Pokkaliibacter sp. MBI-7: one gene and its partner. The protein of the gene in region 1 interacts with the protein of each later gene in a pairwise test. Links are inferred from orthologs where the notes say so. Each region holds a gene or a part of one and is shown on either strand. Other genes may lie near its edges. The genes, in order: QCD60_RS06395 and acpP.

Region 1 (10,027 bases):
GGGGCTTTCAGAGTGCTCAGCAATAACATTCATCCTCCTTGAAGGTGATGGTCAGATCCCTGGACGGCCGTCGTGTGCCAGCAATGCCTAACGAGGGGACTGCAGCTGCTGACTGGGAAAGTTCGCTGCATTGAGGCGAGCCAGCAAGCCATCAGGTCCGGGCATATGCAGTGCCCCTACGACAACGAAAAAGGTACCACTGCTGCGTAGTAAACGGATCAGTTTTTCTGCCATTTCAGCATTACGCTGACTGTTGAGCCGGTCCAGATAGGCTTTCAGGCGCGGGTCATCACCTGCTTCCTGTTCCGACTGGCGATAGACTGCAGGGCCATCCCCACGGCGCCAGGCCTGATACAGGCGGGGTAAAAAGTCCTTGTCCTGTTCCATCTGATCCAGCGTACTCACCAGATTGGCCACCTGAATATTCATATCGGGGACTGCGATGGCCTGCAGCTGACTCTCAAGTGTTTCCAGCGCCAGGATCTGCCGGTTGCCGGCGCGACGCATAAAGTAGTGATCAATACCGGCCGTAGTGTCAAATCCCTGCCGCTCAGCATCTGCCAGTACCAGCTGTGTACCCGCACGCCAGGGCTGCCAGGGTTGCATGGCGCTGTAATCCAGCCCCAGCTGTTGAGCATGCTGACGTAACCGTTGCTGATCCCTGGCTGAGAGCAGGTCTGACAGTCGCTGGCCGTTTTGTAGGTTACCGTAGTGATCGAACAGTTTCTGCTGGGCTGGCAGGGGGAGGTCGGTGGGATTGATTTCTACCACCAGATAATCAGACAGCGAAAATGCCGCTTCCACCGCTTGTGGCAGGGGATAGCCCTGCGGCGGGAAGGCATGCAGGGAGCCGAGCAGATACAGCGTGGCGGTCTGGGAACGAATCTGCCAGGCAAAGACTGGCTGAGCGCTGACCAGCTGGGGCACCAGCCAGAGACACAGGACCAACAGCCAGCCTGATAGTGCGAGTGGTATTCGGTATGGGCGCATAGTGCCGCGTTCTCCTTGAGGTGAGCTGCAGCTCAAGCAAATTGCCGGGGCCTGAAAATCGTTGCTATCGGTCAGTGATGGGGCGTCCGGGCCAGACACCACAGTTGCAGTCGGGTGATCTGCTGGCTGCGCAACAGTGCAGCAATGGCGTTGGCGGTCGCCCCGGTCGTCATGACGTCATCAATTACGGCTACATGACGGTAACCGGGATTACCGCGCAGCGCAAAGGCTGAGCGGAGATTGCGCCGCCGGGCCCGGGCACTCAGGCCTTGTTGTGTGGCAGTGGCCTGCGTGCGCTGCAGATAGTGGGTGTCGACCTTGATCTGCAAATGCCGGGACAGATACTGCGCGAGCCACAGGCTGTGATTGAAGCCGCGCTGCTGCAGACGCTGGCGGTGCATGGGTACCGGCAGCAAGACCTCTGGAAGCTGCAGCTCTGCTTCCTGCCAGGCGCCTAGCATCAGGCTGGCCAGCAGCCGACCTGCACTGAAGTCAGCCTGATATTTCCAGCGGCGAATCAGATATGGCAGTGGCGTTTCATAACGCCATGGACTCCAGACCCGGTTATACAGTGGCGCCTGTTTCAGACACTGACCGCACAGTCCCGTTGTACTCTGTGCCTCCAGAGGCAAGGCGCAGCCCAGACAGGCAGGCCGGTTGGAGGGCATATCCTGCTGACAGCCAGTACAGAGCAAGCCTGCTGGGGTGCGGGGATGACTCCTGCAAAGGATGCATGGGTAAAATAGCTGGTTAAAAATCGATCTGAGGTAAACCTTGTTGTTTTTCATTGGTTGACTCATTCCCTGAGCTGATTAAGATGGCGGTATTCCTGATGCCCCTGCGGAATCGCTGCCGTGCTGACCAGACCTGCAGTGCAGGGGCAAGTACGTTTACTTTTGCGGAGCACTGCACGATGTCAACCACTGTCATTCGCCATGATTGGACCGAGGGCGAAGTCCGCGCTCTGTTTGAGCAGCCTTTCAATGATTTGTTGTTTCAGGCTCAAACAACCCATCGTCAGTACTTTGATCCCAATCAGGTGCAGGTCAGCACCCTGTTGTCGATCAAAACCGGTTCCTGCCCTGAAGACTGTAAGTACTGCCCGCAAAGTGCGCATTACGACACCGGTCTGGAAAAACAGAAACTGATGGAAGTGAAGAAGGTACTGGAGGAGGCCGCCAGAGCCAAGGACAGCGGCGCCAGCCGTTTCTGCATGGGGGCTGCCTGGAAACATCCGACCCAGCGTGACATGCCTTACGTGCTGGAGATGGTGCGCGGTGTCAAAGCTATGGGGCTGGAGGCCTGTATGACACTCGGCACGCTCAATCGCGATCAGGCAGGTGAGCTGGCGGAGGCCGGGCTGGATTACTACAACCACAACCTCGATACCTCGCCAGAGTTCTATGACAGCATCATCACTACCCGTTCCTATCAGGAGCGACTGGATACCCTCAGTCATGTGCGCGACGCCGGTATGAAGGTCTGTTGTGGCGGCATCATGGGGATGGGCGAAAGTCTGCAGGATCGCATCGGCTTGCTGCGGGTACTGGCCAATATGCCTGATCATCCTGAAAGTGTGCCGATCAATATGCTGGTCAAGGTGGCGGGTACGCCTCTGGCAGAAGTTGAAGACCTGGACCCCTTCGACTTTATCCGCACCATCGCGGTAGCGCGGATCCTGATGCCACGCTCACATGTGCGACTGTCGGCCGGGCGCGAAAAGATGAATGAGCAGGTGCAGGCACTGTGTTTCATGGCGGGTGCCAATTCCATTTTCTATGGCGAAAAGCTGCTGACTACGCCTAACCCAGAGGCGCATGCAGACAAAGTGCTGTTCAGGAAACTGGGGATCACACCTGAAAGCCGTGAAGGGTTATCTGATGAGGCGCACGAACAGGCATTGTTGCAGCAGGTACGCCAGCAACAGCAGGCCAGCCTCTACCATGATGCCGGTGCTCCTCAGGCACAGGCCGCAGCTACCCTGCAGTAATCATGATGGATGCATTCAATCTGCAGGCTCGCCTGAAGGAGCGTCAGCAGCAGCATCTCTATCGCCAGCGCAGGACTCTGGAAGGTGCACAGCAACCAGAGGTCGTGCTGGAGGGGCAGCGCTATCTGGCGTTCTGCAGCAATGACTATCTGGGTCTGGCCAATGATCCACGGTTGAAGCAAAGCGCCATCGAGGCGGTGCAGCGTTATGGTGTTGGTAGCGGCGCTTCTCATCTGGTCAGCGGTCATAGTGCTGAGCATCATGCGCTGGAAGAAGAGCTGGCGGTATTCACCGGACGACAGCGAGCCCTGCTGTTTTCTACCGGCTACATGGCCAATCTGGGTGCCATCAGTGCACTGCTGGATGATCAGTCTGCCGTGTTTGAAGACCGCCTGAATCATGCCTCCCTGCTGGACGCTGGCCTGAACAGCGGCGCGCGCTTTCAGCGCTATCTGCACAATGACATCGACAATCTGGCCAGTCGTCTGAGCAAGGCGACGCAGTCGCACAAGCTGGTGGTGACAGATGGTGTTTTCAGTATGGATGGTGATGTCGCGCCATTGAATGAGCTGGCGCAGCTATGCCATGACCAGCAAGCCTGGTTGATGGTGGATGATGCCCATGGCTTTGGGGTTCTGGGAGCGCGCGGTGCTGGATTAGTTGAGGCCTGTGAGCTTGATCAGCAGCAGGTGCCTGTACTGATGGCAACCCTGGGTAAGGCATTGGGCTGTGCCGGTGCTTTTATCGCGGGTAGCGAGACCTTGATTGAGGCGCTGATTCAGTTTGCCCGCCCCTATATCTACACCACAGCAATGCCTCCCGCAGTAGCGGCAGCAGGACGTCAGGCGCTGCGTATTGTGCAGCAGGAGCTTGAGCGAAGACTGCATTTGCAGCATCTGATCAGACGCTTTCGTCATGAGGCTGAAGTCATGGGGCTGACACTGATGCCCTCACAGACCGCCATTCAGCCTGTGCTGGTAGGCTCTGCGGCACGGGCGATGGCGCTCTCTGCAAGCCTGCTGCAACAGGGCATCTGGGTCACGGCAATCCGTCCACCTACGGTGCCTGCTGGCATGTCTCGGCTGCGTATCACACTGACGGCAGCACATACCGATCAGCAACTGGATCGTCTGCTGCATGCCTTGGAACGCAGCTGGCGAGAGGTGAGCGATCATGACTGAGTGGGTGCTGATCAATGGCTGGGCGATGCCTGACCATCTCTGGCACAGTGTAGTAGAGCGGCTATCACCACAGGGTACTGTGCACCTTCTCTCACCTGACCGTCATGCCGGTACGTTGGCCGAGGCGGCCAACAGCATACTGGCTCAGGCACCTGAAAGGGCAAACTGGCTGGGCTGGTCACTGGGTGGTCGGCTGCTGATGGAGGCAGCTGTGCAGGCGCCTGAACGTATTGCTCTGGCTGTCACGCTGGCCGCCAGCCCCAGCTTTGTGGCCACAGCAAATGCACCGGGCATGTCGCCTGATGTGTTTGATCAGTTCATTGATGCCATGGAGCAGCAGCCTCTACCGACGCTTCGGCGCTTTGCCGGTATGGTAGCTCAGTCTCATCCACAAGGAAGAACCTTGCTGGCCATGTTACGTGACTATCATCTTGGGCTGAGCAGCGAGGAGCTGATCAGTCTGTCTCGGCAGTTACAGTGGCTGGCAGATGACTGCTGCCAGCGTTGGGCGGAGGTCATGGTACCGCAGCGCCACTATTTGGGGGCGTGCGATGGTCTGGTACCTTCGCAGATTGCCGAAGTTCTTAACGGTGCGATGACGGTAGTGGATGTGTTACCAGATCAGGGGCATCTGCTGCACTGGCCTGATACCGCATGGCTGGACTTATCGGGAAAGAGTGCGCATGCATAAGCAGAACATTGCCCGTGAATTCAGCCGTGCCGCTGCCGGCTATGATCAGGCAGCTGTTCTGCAGCGGGAGATCGCAGGACGTTTGCTGGCGGGCTTGCCTCATTTGTCTGGCCGGGTAGTTGATATGGGCTGCGGGACAGGGTACGTCAGCCGCCATTTGCCGGATGGGCTGCAGGTGCTGGCACTGGATATTGCCCAGGGAATGCTACAGCAGGCGCGTCATCTGGCATCTGCTGACGCCTATGTGAATGCGGATGCAGAAGCGCTGCCGCTGCAAGAGGGCTGTGCTGATGCGGTTGTTTCCAGTCTGGCAGTGCAATGGTGTCATCATCCCGCAAGGATGTTTGCCGAGGTGTGGCGCGTACTGAGGCCGGGAGGCTGGCTGTGCCTGACCACGTTGGGCCCCCGTACCTTGTGGGAATTACGAGCTGCCTGGGCAGCGGTCGATCAGGAGGAACACGTCAATCGCTTCGCCAGTTTAGCTTGCTGGCAGCAGGCTGCTGGTCATGACTGGGTAAATCAACACTGGCAGGCCCGTGACAGCGTGGCCTTGTACGACAGTGCCAGGCAGGTCATGCGTGATCTGAAACAGCTGGGTGCCAGCCATACTGATGCGGCAGAGGTGCATCGTGGCCGAGCGCTAGCGGGACGTCAGCGACTGCAGGCGCTGGAGCAGGCCTATGAACAAGTGTGTTCCGGTGATGCTCTGACCGTGACCTATGATGTGTTCTATGCGTATCTGCAGAAGCCCTGCAATCCACTGTAGTGCATTTCTGACTGGTTTTTATTACGTACGACAACCGGGTGAGTTCATGTCGATTTTTTTTGTTACTGGTACTGACACCGATGCGGGTAAGACGCTGGTGTCCTCTGCGTTGCTCTGGCGAGCGCGTCAGATGGGGCTGACAACCCTGGGTATCAAACCCATTGCCTCTGGCTGCGAACAACAGGATGGTGGCTGGCGCAATCGTGATGCGCTGAGCCTGCAGCAGCAAAGCTGGCCGCAACTGGACTACGCGCTGCATAACCCGTTGCGTTTCCCCGAGGCCATTGCGCCTCATATCGCGGCTGAACTGCATGGGCAGCATCTGAGTGTGACGTCGGTGGAGCAGGCGTTGCAGCCCGTGCTGGCACAAAAGGCACAGTTCACTCTGATTGAGGGTGCAGGTGGCTGGCATCTGCCATTGAATAATCAGGGGCAGATGCTATCGGACTGGGTGGTGCAGCATACCTGGCCTGTTGTACTGGTTATCGGGTTGCGTCTCGGTTGTCTGAATCATGCCAGCCTGACCGTCAGCGCGATCCGCCAGGCAGGTCTGATGCTGGCTGGCTGGGTGGTAAACCATGTAGATCCTGATATGCCTTATCAGCAGGAAAATATTGCAACTCTTCAGGCAACAATGCCTGCACCGTGCCTGGGCAGAATTCCATGGCTGGAGCAGGTCAGTACAGAAAACGCGGCACCCTTCCTCAATCTGCAACCTTTACATTTAGTCGGTGTTGGCTAAAATTTGTTCAGAATATGAGGTGATATTCAATGCAGATTCAGGGCAGTACTTTCACCTATGGGCAACTGGGTATCCAGCGAGGTCTGGCACAGCTGGATCAGGCGGGGGCACAGATTGCGCAAGGTTCGGTCAGTGATAGTTCCGCTAGCTCGGGCAACGGCCTCAGTAACGATCAGGGTTCTGCTTCGGTTGAGGATGGTTTGCTGAGCTTGCCTGAAGCAAAAGTTTTGGTTCAGGCTGGCGCCAAGGTATTGGAAGCGCAAAATTCAACCTTAGGAACATTGCTGGATATTAAGGTTTAACTCGCTACGAGGTCATCCGTGCTGATTTCAAGCCTGGGGCTGACCTATCAACCCACTACTGCTTCAACGCCGCCTGCTCCTCAGGCAGCAGCTAATCTTACTGAGCTGACAGTCGCCCAGCAGGTTACTGCGCCTCCGTTAAATAATGGCTCACAGAATCAGCAGCAGTCTTCCGGACAGGGCTCCAGCTTATTGCAGGACAGGGAGGGGGAGCTACGCGCAAAAGAGCGTATCGCCACCAATGCCGCTAAAACATCTGGCAATACATCAACCGTTGGTGAGCAATTATCAACGGCAGATCAGCAGCAGGTGGATGAGCTGCAGTCGCGTGATCAGCAGGTTAAAGATCATGAGCGGGCTCACTCCAATGCGGCGGGTCAATACGGAGGCTCGCCTCAGTATGATTACACCCGGGGACCAGACGGGCGCTTGTATGCTACAGACGGTGAGGTATCAGTAGACACCTCACCCGTGCCGAACAACCCTCAGGAAACCATCGAAAAGGCACAGGCTATTATCAAGGCGGCCCGTGCTCCCGTTGATCCTTCTGCGCAGGATGACAAGATTGCGCTTGAGGCTCAGCGTATGCTGGCTGAAGCTCAGGCTGAACTGGCCAGAGACCAGGCCAAGGAGAATCAGCAGACCCAGCAACAAGCGCAGCAGCAGCTACAGGATGATACGTCAACTCAGGCGCGTGCATTGGAGCAGATACAGGAGCGCATTGAGCCGCTGGCGAGTCAAGCTGTGCAAGGAGGCGATGACGCTTCGTCTGCATCTGGGCGGGGAGCTAGTGACGCACAGGCTGCCCAGAGCGACACTGCTCAATCTACTGCTGCTAATGGTGAAACGGTGCCCATTCCCCCCACGCCTGTGGATGATCAGCTAGCCAAAGTCCAGCAGCAGCTTCGGGAGATCAATCGGCGTCTCGTCGAACTCGGTGTTTATTCCCGGCTCTATCCCTCAGGTGGTTTTGTTAACACTCAGGCCTGAGTCCGCTTGCATCTCCCTTTTCTGGTTATTAGTTATCTGCTTGCAGAAATCGATTCACTATTCGTAAAAAGAGTTCCGGCTTCTCTGCATGAGGCCAGTGGCCTGCATTCTGTATTACTTTGTAACCCGCCTGTGGGAATAACTGCACAATGGCATCCCTATACTCGGCTGTAATATAGGCTGAGCGTTCTCCTTTGATAAATAATGTGGGGCCCTGATAGGGACTGCCTGACGGTGCTTGACTAATCTGGTCGTAGTCCTCACGGAGAGTGGTCAGGTTGAAACGCCAGGCAAATTGCCCTGACTCATTACGGTAGAGGTTTTTCAGCAGAAACAAGCGCACACTGCTGTCTTCTATATACGGCTGTAGCTGCTGGTCAGCTTGAGAGCGACTTGTCAGCTGTGTCAGATCAAGTTGCTCAAGGCCGCGAAAAACATCGTCATGATGTCGGGGATAGTGCACAGGGGCTATATCGACCACTATCAGGCGTTCAATTAATGAAGGTGCTTGCAGGGCAAGCTGCATCGCTACCTTGCCACCCATTGAATGCCCCATCAGCAGAACTCGGGATAGCTTAAGCTGGCTGAGAAGGTCGATAACATCCTGACACATGGCAGGATAACTATGCGGTTTTGCGTGTTCTGAGCGACCGTGGTTGCGCAAATCGACACTGATGACGTCAAAGTGTTCTGACAGCTGGCGGGTGACGCTGCCCCAGTTATCTAACGAGCCGAACAGGCCGTGCAGAATAAGCAGCGTAGGACCGGTGCCGATACGCTGAAAGTTCAGTGACAACATGGAGCCTCCTTGTGTGTGACTGGGCAGTATAGCAGGGAGACGATATGCAGTTAGCCGGTATCCGCTTTGGAGGCATGAAAGGATAATGAGGGAGGTTGAAATTGCATAAGGTTAAGGTCTGGGATGGTTCTACCCGAGTTTTTCACTGGGGGCTGGTGGGACTGATAGCAGGGTTGTGGATCAGCGCTGAGCTCGGTTATATGGACTGGCACACCCGTTTTGGCTATGCCGTCATGGTGCTGCTGCTTTTTCGCTGGGGTTGGGGATTCTGTGGGAGCTTCTACTCTCGCTTTTCTGAATTTATAAAAAAGCCTGGTCAAGTGGTGTTCTATCTGCAGTCTCGTCAGTATTCAGGCCCGGTGCCCAGTCTGGGACATAACCCTTTGGGTGGTTGGATGGTGGTAGCGCTGCTGTTGACGTTAAGTCTGCAAGTCACATCAGGGCTGCTGGCCAATGACGATATCTTTACTACAGGGGCATTGGCTTTTCTCGTCAGTAAGGAGGCGAGTGATGTTCTGACCACTCTGCACAAAGGTCTGTTTAATGTATTGCTCGGGCTTTTTGCCTTGCATGTGCTGGCGGTTATTGTTCATGAAATGAAAGGTGAAAAGCTGGTTCGAGCAATGATTAGAGGCTGGAAACTCAGCGATGAATATATTGCGGTGCCTGCTGCTGGCAGGGGGCGGGTATTGTTGGTATGGGGGCTTTCCCTAATGCTGGTTTTGTTGATGCTCAAGTGGGCGCCCGTAGCGGATTTCTGAAGGCATTGGTTGCGCATGTGCCTATACTGGGCCGCCAACTGTATCTAAATGTGGCTATAATCTGTTCCGAGGCGCCAGATTGGAAGAGCGCCGGAGCTTGTGAGGAGACTGCATGACTACGCCTGTTCAGGCCGCACCGGTAAAAATGGGTCGCATTCGACTGAAGCGCAGGGCTGCCATTCTGGCAGCTGCAGAACAGGAGTTTGCCTGTAACGGTTTCAAGGGTACCAGTACTAGCGCTATCGCTGAGCGGGCTGGGCTGGCAAAAGCTCAGGTGCACTACTATTTCGGCAGCAAGGAAGATCTCTATCAAGAGGTGCTGGCAACGATTATGAACCAGTGGAACCTCACTCTTGAAGACATTACTGCCGATGATGAACCTGCAGAAGTGTTGTCACGTTATGTGCGTGCCAAGATGCACTTTTCCCGCGAGCGCCCGGAGCTGTCGAAAATTTTTGCTTCAGAGGTATTGCGTGGAGCGCCCATTCTTCAGACCTATCTAGGCAAACAGCAGTACGAGTGGGTGCAGTCTCGTGCCGCAGTTATTCGTGCCTGGGTAGAGCAGGGGAAAATGCGCAGGATTGATCCTGTGCAACTCATCATCTACCTCTGGGCCTTGACTCAGCACTATGCTGATTTCAATACTCAGGTGCTGGCTGTGATGGGCAAGGATTGTCTGACAGATGAAGAGTATGTGGAACTGACCGATCAGTTGATTGATATGGTGCTGGTCGGGTGCGGTATCGCGACCAGAAATGCTTCGACCCAGGTCGGGTAATCGCTCGCCACGAAGCGGTATTGCTCTACGCTAAAAA
Region 2 (9,992 bases), on another replicon or contig:
TCCCCCCGGAAATTTGTGCTGAAGCGTTGTGCCAGATTGACCTGATAACAGTCACCTGCATGAATGTAGTCTTTGACGCTACGGAACTTTTCACCGTATTGAGCCCGATCCATGTTGCTTGACCAGGGGGACGTCAGTTCAAAAGCAGAAGGTTCTGATGGTGCTTGCTGAGAGAGGTAACGCTGGATAAGAAATTCAGCAGAGTAGGGGCATTGAGGATGGATGACCAGCCAGCTTGATTGTTTGGCATGATCGGTAACCCTTGCCCAGGAGTACAGCCCTAAATACATGTCGGGCAAGGCTATATCGTGATCTGCCAGCTGCGGCATATGTTCAACAACTCTGCCCAGATCATATGACCAGTAACCTAACAAACCGCCATAAAAGGGAATGTCAGGATGATCGGTGTCGGTGCTGATCTGCCCGAAGCGCAACAGCAGGTGCTCTGTCGCCAAGAAGGGATCGTCCGGGCAGGGCAATATCCTCCCTGAGGCATCCTGCAAACAGATACCTTGGCCGGGGGTGTAAGAGAGTACAAAGAGTGGATCGCAGGCAGCGATATCAAATCGGCCATCGCGTGAGTGGGGCGCGTTGGAGTCGAGTAGAACAGGGTATGTTCCCGCCTTGATGCCAACAAAAGCATCTTCAGCATTCAGATATGGCAGTGAAATAAATTGCACTCGAACGACTCCTGGTAGCGAAGCAGGGAATTCTACCCAGCCAGATAAGAAAGGTGTAGGCTAACAACGGTTGGCTCCTGGAGCCCATAGTTCTGGTATATCGCGATGTGACTCAATGTTGCTGATTCTGAGGTCCGGAAATCAGCCAGGTGACAGAGAATAGGGTGGCTACTTTCATCTGCTCGCCAGTGATATACCGCAGTTTTGTTCCAAACCCGCAGTCTCGCAGTCGGAACTCATGATCCAGCAAAGTTACTCAGTGGTACGCCGCAGTTTTTCAGTGAACGGCGTAGATGTTTCCTATCAGATATATACCAACAATGTTGCCTCTTCTTCCGAACGCTTGTTGCTGCTGCATGGCGCGGGTGTGGCAGGGGAGCTGACCTGGTCTGCGATTGTCGAGCATCTGGATCATTGGGGTCAGATACTCGTGCCGGATTTGCGAGGAATGGGGGAAACCCGTTACCTGGACGGCAGTGAATCCACTTTTACCGTGCAGGAAGTGTGTGATGATGTTGTGCGTCTGCTGGATCAGCTCGGGTGGTGGCGTTTCGATCTGGGTGGCTACTCCTTCGGGGGGTTAATAGCCATGTTGCTTAAGCAGCGTAATCCTTCACGAGTGGGACAGCTTTATCTGCTGGAGCCTGCACTGCTGGACCGAGCCGATATCAATGAGGTCAGGAGTATTCGTGAGCGTTACTCTGAGGCGGCACAGCATATTCGCCAACAGCATGATCCCAGTGATGGAATTCGTTTGTTTCTCGATACCATTGCGCCGGGGCGCAATCGATCAGACAAAACCGAGTCTATGACGATCAGCCGTTTGGCAGAGCGACCGTTAGGATTTGCCAATGCACTGGACTCTGTGACTCGCTCGGCCCATGAGGTCGAGCGGGATCAGTTGCTTGAGCATTTACAGCACGCAGAATTATTTGCGGGTGGGCGTAGTGTTCGCGAGTTGCATGATCACTATCTTCATCTGGCCAGGCAAAACACCATGGTTAACTACCATGAGGTGAAAGGTACGGATCACTCGTTGCCTTATCAAAAACCACGGCAGATTGCCCGGTTGATGAACGAGGCACGTCAACGCTATACAAACAGTTAGTGTTTAACGCTTTTACCTGGCGGATGTTTGGAGTCGCAATAAATTTACGGGATGGCTGATGTACAAACTGATCATATTTGACTGGGATGGAACGCTTATCGATTCTGCACAGCGAATCACACAATGTATGCTGCGGGCAGCCAAAGATGCCGGGCTTGCTCAGCCGAGCGCTAGTCAGATCAGGGAATTGATCGGGTTGGGTTTGCCTGAAATGGTTGAAGCTTTGTTTCCGGGGATATCTCCTCAATCCAATCAGTATTTCCGGACAATCTATAGTCATCACTTTTTTGATGCAGATCAGCAGCCATCTCCGACATTTCCTCACGTCAGAGAAACGCTTACCGCATTGCGAGAGGCTAGTTACTCTCTGGCGGTGGCAACTGGGAAAAGTCGCCGTGGACTAGACAGAGGAATGCAGAATACTGGCCTGGGTGAGTATTTTTCAGCATCGCGCTGCGCTGATGAGACGGCCTCCAAGCCCCATCCTCAAATGCTTTTTGAGCTGCTGGAGCATTATGGGGTACAGGCAAGCGACGCGCTGCTGGTAGGGGATACCAGTTTTGATTTACAGATGGCGCAAGCGGCTGGTATCGACTCTACAGCTGTTCTCTATGGCGTACATGGTGCGGAGCGGCTGGAACCCTTTGCGCCGAAAGCTTTCTTCACTTCAATTCGCGATATTGTTCATTGGCTTACGGAAACTAAGGAGAAAGGGTGAGCGACTCTAATTGGCGGCCGGAAGGATCCGATCAACAGGATACAAGTAGCACTGGTGTGGACAAGGACTTCTCTGGTCAGCCGCTGGAGGTGCGCACCAATAAGGAATGGCGCCTTATTGAGAAAGTCGTACTTGGGTTGTTCAGGGAGCAACGCAGGGCAAGACGTTGGGGGATCTTCTTTAAGCTCGCTACGCTGGGCTACTTCATCGTTATTCTTCTGCTCGCATGGCCTAGTGCAGAGACCGAGTTGGGGGCCAAGGATCACGTTGCTCTGATCGACCTGAAGGGTGTTATTGCGGATGGTGAGGAGGCAAGTGCGGACGCTATCAATGCTTCATTGCGTGATGCCTTTGCTGATGCTCATGCCAAAGCAGTCATTCTGCGTATCAATAGCCCAGGCGGCAGTCCCGTGCAGGCCGGGCAGATCTACGATGAAATCAAACGTCTTCGAGGGTTGCATCCTGACAAGAAGCTCTATGCCGTGATCGATGATATCGGAGCTTCAGGAGGCTACTATGTGGCAGCCGCTGCGGACGATATCTATGCTGATAAAGCCAGTATCGTCGGTTCCATTGGCGTTATTTCATCAGGCTTTGGGTTTGTGCAGCTGATGGATAAGTTGGGCGTTGAGCGCCGAACCATGACATCAGGTAAATACAAGAACCTGTTGGACCCTTTCAGTCCTCGGTCTGAGGAGATTGACCAGCGTTGGCAGGCGATGCTGGATGTCACTCATCAGCAATTTATCGATGAGGTGAAGAAAGGACGTGGTGACAGACTTAAGGATGCGCCGGACTTGTTTACTGGTATGGTCTGGACCGGACAGCAAGCGGTGACTCTCGGGCTGATTGATGGCTTGGGTAGCGTAGATAGTGTTGCCAGGGAGGTTGTTGGGCTGGATGAGGTGCAAGACTATGCACCAGAGATGTCGCCTTGGCAAAAACTGACCAGAGAATTTGGTGTCAGTGTTGGTCGAGGGGTATCGCAACAGCTGGGTTTGGATTTGCCATTGATGCACTGAGTTATCCAGTCTGGACATGACTGATAAAGTAAAGGCGCAGGAACATGTTTCTGCGCCTTTTTGTTTAAAGTGAGAGTGTTTTACTCCAACGTCAAAATATCAATCCCTTCATTCATCAGCATCTGTGTTAGTCGGATTAAGGGCAAACCAATCAGGCTCGATGGATCACTGCCACGCATTTCTTCAAATAGTGCAATACCCAGCCCCTCTGATTTGAAACTGCCTGCGCAGTCATAAGGTTGCTCTCGTAGCAAATAGTGATGAATTTGCTCTTTCGTTAATTGTCGAAAGCGCACATCAAATTGCACTACGTCTAATTGATACTTACCAGACTGGCTATTCAGCAGGCATATGCCAGTGAAAAAACTCACAATCTGACCTGAACTCATGGAGAGTTGTGTAAAAGCATTGTCATAGTTACCGGGTTTGCCGAGACAGTGACCGTTGAGCGAAGCAACCTGATCTGAACCGATGATGAGCGAATAAGGATGCTGGTTAATAAGGCTTTCTGCTTTCGCCCTGGCTAGACGCTGAGCCAGAGCATCGGCTGCTTCGTCTGGCTGGGCTGTTTCGTCTGCGCTGGGGCTGGTGCATACAAATGAAGAGGTAAGTGTGGAGAGTAATACTTTGCGGTATGGACTGGTGGAGGCCAGAACTATCTGCGGAGGATTGGAAGAAGGCATTTGCATGGAGCCGCTCTGGAGTGGACAATAGGCGCGGAGTCTAACATTAATATGCCTCACGCAAAGGTTGCGGTGTTCTGTTACACAGCACCGGGGTTAATACATTATGTATGTAATTGACCTTTGACACTGCCGGGGTTGGTGAATATCATTGCGCGCTTATGTCGAATCAAGCATTTCCGGCAAAAATTAACCCACGTAAGTGGGCTGAAAAAGGGAGCTCCTGGACCGGGGAACTCCCTCTATCCCATTTCACGCGTCTGGTTGAGTCGCTGCAGGGCTCTGCAGGGGTTGTGAAAGTGTCAATGGAGTTTGGCGTGGATGAAGAGCGTATTCGCTTTGTGCGAGGTGATCTTCATGCTCAGGTTGAAATGACCTGCCAGCGTTGTCTGGAGTCAGTGAAGTTGGCAGTGGAGAGCGACTTCTCCCTGGGGATCGTCTGGCACGACGAAGCTGCAGCAAATTTACCGTCACATTACGACCCTTTGATCGTGAGTGATGAGTTTGTTGAGATGCTTCCCGTGTTGGAAGACGAGCTGATAGTCAGTTTACCTCTCGTGCCTCTGCACGAAGATTGTGAGGTCAAGACTGAGTACGGCGAGGCGGTCGAAGAAGTATTGGACGAAAGGCCAGCGTCCAATCCGTTTGATGTGTTAACACAGCTGAAATTGAAGAAATAGACTTAGGAGCTTCTTAGTCATGGCAGTACAACAGAACCGTAAAACCCGTTCTAAGCGTGGTATGCGTCGTTCTCATGACGCTCTGAGTGCACCTGCACTGAGCGTTGATGCAACCAGCGGTGAAACTCACCTGCGTCACCACGTTTCTCCAGACGGTTTTTATCGTGGTCGTCAAGTAGTAGCAAGCAAGTCTGAAGACTAATTTTGCCACTGCGCACAACCATTGCAGTTGATGTGATGGGCGGGGACTTCGGTCCCCGCGTTACCCTCCCCGCTATTTTCAAGTTTCTCTCCTCACAGCCTGATGTCGATGTGCGTCTCTACGGTGCGCAAGATGTCCTTTTGCCGTTTGTGCAAAAGCACGAAAGTTTGGCTGCGCGGATATCTGTTGCATTTTCCCAGTCTGATATTGCTATGAGTGATAAACCATCTCAGGTTTTGCGCAGTAAGCGTGATTCTTCTATGGCAATCGGGCTACGGGCGCTGTCAGAAAGAGACGTCGATGCTATGGTCAGTGCCGGCAATACCGGTGCGCTGATGGCAATGGCGTGTACCATTCTCGGACGTCTTGAGGGGGTAGATCGTCCAGCTATTGCTACCACTCTTCCTACTCGAAAAGGGCAATGCTTATTGATTGATTTGGGGGCGAATCTGGAGGCGACTTCTCGCCATCTTCATAGCTATGCCATTATGGGGAGTGTGCTCGCAGCACTGATGACAGGGCGGGTTGATCCTGGAATTGCTTTGCTGAATGTAGGCGAAGAACCAGTTAAAGGTAGTGGGGTGGTGCAGGCTGCGGCCGAGATTCTGGCTAATGACAAGAGGCTTCGCTTCATTGGCTTCGTAGAAGGTGATGGGATGTTTGAAGGGCGAGCTGATGTGGTTGTCTGCAATGGCTTTGTCGGCAATGTTGCTTTGAAAACGGGTGAAGGAGTTGCGCGTCTTATTGTGGACTCTCTCAGTGAGTATCTCAAGGCACACTGGTACAGTCGATTGCTTGCGACGATGTTGATGCCTTCTTTGCGTGCTTGGGGGAAAAGGTTTGAGCCTGCTATATATAACGGAGCAGTATTGGCGGGTGTAAACGGGTGTGTTGTGAAAAGTCACGGTGGTGCAAGTGAGGCTGCATTTCTTAATGCGCTGAACTATGCTGCTATGCTGACTCGATTAAAGCTGCCAGCCCGACTGCAGGAAGCTTTGGTAGATTCAGATATTTCAAGTGCTACCTAATAGAAAGAGAGAGTGTGCATGGATTCCAAACTGGCGTTTGTCTTTCCTGGGCAAGGGTCGCAGCATCTGGGGATGTTTGGCGAACTGGCCGAGGCTCACAACGTAATAGGGGAAACTTTTGCTGAAGCTTCTGATGTTATCGGTATCAATCTGTGGAGTCTGGCTCAGCAGGGTCCTGATGAGGAGCTTAATAAAACTGAAAACACCCAGCCTTTGCTGCTGACTGCCAGTGTGGCGTTATGGAGATTGTGGCAGCAGTTGGGTGGGCGCACGCCTGGCTATATGGCTGGACATAGTTTGGGTGAGTACACGGCGCTGGTTTGTTCGGGAGCTATGTCTCTGGTTGATGGCGTGCGATTGGTTCGTACTCGTGGTGAACTTATGCAGGAAGCGGTGCCAGCGGGGCAAGGTGCGATGGCAGCAATTCTTGGTCTGGACGATGCGGTTGTAGAGGCTTGCTGCGATAAGGCGGCTGAAGGGCAGATAGTGTCAGCAGTGAACTATAATTCTCCCGGGCAGCTGGTTATCGCTGGTGAGGCTGCTGCTGTTGAGCGTGCCATGGTGTTATGTAAAGAGGCAGGCGCCAAGCGAGCCTTGCCGTTGTCTGTGAGTGTGCCTTCACACTGCATGTTAATGAAGCCTGCTGCAGATCGACTGGCTGCCATTGTTGCAGATGTAGAGTTGGTTGTGCCTGCCATTGCGGTTGTTCAGAACGTAGATGCACAGGTTTCGGACAGTCTGGAAGGTATACGTGAACGTTTGCTTAAACAGTTATACAGCCCTGTATTGTGGACCCGCTCTGTGGAGTTCATGGTTGCTCAGGGTGTTGAGACTATGCTTGAATGCGGCCCTGGTAAGGTGCTGTCTGGTCTGAATAAGCGTATTGCGCGCACACTCGATGTTGCAGCAATCAATGATCCTGCATCGTTGGCCAGTGCGCTGGCCTAACTAAAACTGATAGCGGCTTAGTGTATGAGTATCGAAGGTAAAGTTGCGCTTGTAACAGGTGCTACCCGTGGTATCGGGCGTGCCATTGCTCTTGAATTGGGGCGTCAGGGTGCCGTCGTGGTTGGTACTGCTACCTCTGACAAAGGGGCTGCATCCATTTCTGATGCACTGGCTGAAGCTGGTGTCAAAGGTAGAGGGATGGTTCTGGATGTAGCGGATACAGACAGTATTCAGTCCGTGGTTGATGCTGTCGCCAGCGAGTATGGTGCCATCCAGATTCTTGTCAACAATGCAGGTATCACCAAGGATAATATCCTGATGCGCATGAAAGATGATGAGTGGGATCAGGTGGTTAATACCAATATGAGCTCTGTTTATCGTCTGTCCAAGGCATGTCTGCGTGGCATGACAAAGGCTCGTTGGGGGCGTATCGTTAGCATCAGCTCAGTAGTTGGCTCGATGGGTAATGCAGGTCAGGCAAACTATGCAGCAGCTAAGGCGGGTATTGAGGGCTTTACTCGTGCATTGGCACGGGAAGTTGCCTCTCGCAATATTACGGTCAATGCCGTCGCGCCGGGTTTTATTGATACTGATATGACCAGTGGCCTAGCTGAAGAGCATAAGACTCATCTTAAAGGTCAAATCCCTATGGCCCGACTGGGCCTGCCTACAGAAATTGCATCTGTAGTAGGTTTCCTTGCGGGCGAAGGTGCTGCTTACATGACTGGTGAGACCCTGCATGTTAACGGTGGTATGTACATGGGCTGATGCAAACAGCATCTAACCTTGTAATCTCCGATAAATTATTGATAATGTGCCGCAGATATATGCGGCACCTGTAAAAAGGCGCCTCTCCTGCCAAGCTTGGCAAAGGACGTGGGTTTACCTAAAATAGCCATCCGCATTTGATAATGTGGGTTGTGTTGAGCAAATAGGATACGTTATGAGCACTATTGAAGAGCGCGTAAAAAAGATCGTTGCTGAGCAGCTTGGTGTTAAAGAAGACGAAATCACTCTTGAGTCTTCTTTTGTAGATGACCTGGGTGCTGACTCCCTGGACACCGTTGAGCTGGTTATGGCTCTGGAAGAAGAATTCGAGACCGAAATTCCAGACGAAGAAGCTGAAAAGATCTCTACTGTTCAGGCTGCCATTGATTACATCAAAGCTCATCAATAAGCACTAGACCTGTTCGGTTTCATGAAAAGCCGCTTCTATTGAGTAAATAGAGCGGCTTTTCTTTTCAGTAACGTTGGAGGATATGCGCATGTCTCGGAGAAGAGTGGTAGTGACGGGGCTCGGCATGCTCACCCCCCTGGGGAATACAGTCGAAGAAACCTGGAGCAACATTCTTGCCAGCAAAAGCGGCATCGGACTTATCGAGCATTTTGACACCGCTGCTTTCAGCACGCGTTTTGGCGGTTGTGTAAAAGATTTCGATACCAGTCTGTACATGGATAGTAAAGAAGCCAAAAAAATGGACCTTTTTATCCAATACGGTATGGCGGCTGCTCAACAGGCAATTCAAGACGCCGGACTCATAAGTGACTCCCTGGATCTGGATCGTGTTGGTGTGGCAATAGGCTCTGGCATTGGTGGATTGCCAATGATTGAGAAAAACCACGATGTTCTGAACGCTTCCGGGCCAAGACGCATATCCCCCTTCTTTGTTCCTGGTTCCATCATCAATATGATTTCTGGCAACCTTGCGATCCGCTATGGTTTCAAGGGACCAAATATTGCTATCACGACTGCCTGTACCACTGGTACACACAATATTGGCTTTGCGGCGCGAATGATCAGTCATGGCGATGCAGATGTCATGTTGGCTGGTGGTGCTGAAATGGCTACCACTCCGTTAGGTCTGGGTGGTTTTGCTGCTGCCCGTGCGCTATCCACACGTAATGATGACCCGACGGCAGCAAGCCGGCCCTGGGATCAGGATCGTGATGGTTTCGTATTGAGCGATGGTGCTGGTGTGCTGGTTCTGGAAGAGTATGAACATGCAAAAGCCCGCGGCGCGACGATTTATGCTGAGCTGATTGGTTTTGGCATGAGTGATGACGCTTACCATATGACCTCACCGCCTGAAGATGGTGCAGGCGCTGCGCAGTCCATGCACAATGCCGTCAAGGATGCAGCCTTGAATGTGGAGGAAGTGGATTACATCAACGCTCACGGTACATCTACTCCAGCAGGTGATAAAGCTGAGTCTAACGCAGTGAAGTCTGTGTTTGGTGAGCATGCGTATAAACTTACTGTCAGCTCTACCAAATCGATGATTGGGCATCTGTTAGGTGCTGCAGGCGCTGTAGAAGCTGTGTTCTGCACGCTGGCACTGCGTGATCAGGTGGTACCGCCCACTATCAACCTTGAAAATCCGTCGGAGGGTTGTGACCTTGACTATGTGCCGGGTGCTGCCCGACAAGCAAAAATTGATGTGACTGTCTCCAATTCCTTTGGTTTTGGCGGCACAAACGGCACCCTTATTTTCCGCAAGGTGTGATGCTGTTTCTGCCGGCTTCACTGGTCGATGGTCAGCCTTCTGATCAAATCAGTATTCTGGATAGAGGGCTGATGTACGGCGATGGACTGTTTGAAACGGTTCGTATCGTATGCTCTCAACCTGCTCTCTGGGCGTTGCACTGGCAACGTCTGGAAGCAGGCTTAACCCGCCTTAATTTCTCCTTCAATGCTGAGGCTTTGCAGCAATCGCTGCTGAGTGACATCGAACGTCTGCTATTTGTTGCTGAGTTAACTGAGGCAACCCTAAAAATCACCATAACACGTGGTATTGGCCAGCGTGGCTATCGATATACTGCAGACGCGCCACTGACTCGTATTGTCACTGTATTTCCTGCGACTGATGTTGAAGCTCTGGCCAGAACGGGTATTAAAGTGCGACTTTGTTCGTTGCGGCTTGCG

Evidence for each region.
Region 2: the proteins of QCD60_RS06395 (region 1) and acpP interact in binary tests that used the Escherichia coli proteins (3 or more experiments, as listed by UniProt). The link is inferred for Pokkaliibacter sp. MBI-7 from one-to-one orthologs.

What each region holds. Positions count from the first base shown.
Region 1 is NZ_JARVTG010000001.1:1,402,086-1,412,112, reverse strand. What follows is about bases 3,004-6,002. They hold QCD60_RS06395 (alpha/beta fold hydrolase), read left to right. Parts: upstream 3,004-4,153; coding sequence 4,154-4,852; downstream 4,853-6,002. Other genes in these bases: bioD (dethiobiotin synthase), read left to right, coding at 5,665-6,002; bioC (malonyl-ACP O-methyltransferase BioC), read left to right, coding at 4,845-5,618; bioF (8-amino-7-oxononanoate synthase), read left to right, coding at 3,004-4,161. In the rest of the region: QCD60_RS06420 (LysM peptidoglycan-binding domain-containing M23 family metallopeptidase), read right to left, coding at 1-29; QCD60_RS06415 (TraB/GumN family protein), read right to left, coding at 88-990; QCD60_RS06410 (ComF family protein), read right to left, coding at 1,062-1,778; biotin synthase BioB, read left to right, coding at 1,904-2,980; more of bioF, read left to right, coding at 2,986-3,003; more of bioD, read left to right, coding at 6,003-6,360; QCD60_RS06380 (hypothetical protein), read left to right, coding at 6,390-6,662; QCD60_RS06375 (putative metalloprotease CJM1_0395 family protein), read left to right, coding at 6,681-7,652; QCD60_RS06370 (alpha/beta fold hydrolase), read right to left, coding at 7,681-8,451; QCD60_RS06365 (cytochrome b/b6 domain-containing protein), read left to right, coding at 8,547-9,212; QCD60_RS06360 (TetR/AcrR family transcriptional regulator), read left to right, coding at 9,325-9,990. UniProt on the Escherichia coli protein: The physiological role of BioH is to remove the methyl group introduced by BioC when the pimeloyl moiety is complete. It allows to synthesize pimeloyl-ACP via the fatty acid synthetic pathway through the hydrolysis of the ester bonds of pimeloyl-ACP esters.
Region 2 is NZ_JARVTG010000002.1:499,467-509,458, forward strand. What follows is about bases 6,666-9,629. They hold acpP (acyl carrier protein), read left to right. Parts: upstream 6,666-8,012; coding sequence 8,013-8,246; downstream 8,247-9,629. Other genes in these bases: fabD (ACP S-malonyltransferase), read left to right, coding at 6,666-7,069; fabG (3-oxoacyl-ACP reductase FabG), read left to right, coding at 7,094-7,837; fabF (beta-ketoacyl-ACP synthase II), read left to right, coding at 8,335-9,573; pabC (aminodeoxychorismate lyase), read left to right, coding at 9,573-9,629. In the rest of the region: pabB (aminodeoxychorismate synthase component I), read right to left, coding at 1-680; QCD60_RS21925 (alpha/beta hydrolase), read left to right, coding at 919-1,788; QCD60_RS21930 (HAD-IA family hydrolase), read left to right, coding at 1,847-2,506; signal peptide peptidase SppA, read left to right, coding at 2,503-3,528; QCD60_RS21940 (Maf family nucleotide pyrophosphatase), read right to left, coding at 3,609-4,217; QCD60_RS21945 (YceD family protein), read left to right, coding at 4,373-4,891; rpmF (50S ribosomal protein L32), read left to right, coding at 4,911-5,093; phosphate acyltransferase PlsX, read left to right, coding at 5,096-6,121; more of fabD, read left to right, coding at 6,140-6,665; more of pabC, read left to right, coding at 9,630-9,992. UniProt on the Escherichia coli protein: Carrier of the growing fatty acid chain in fatty acid biosynthesis.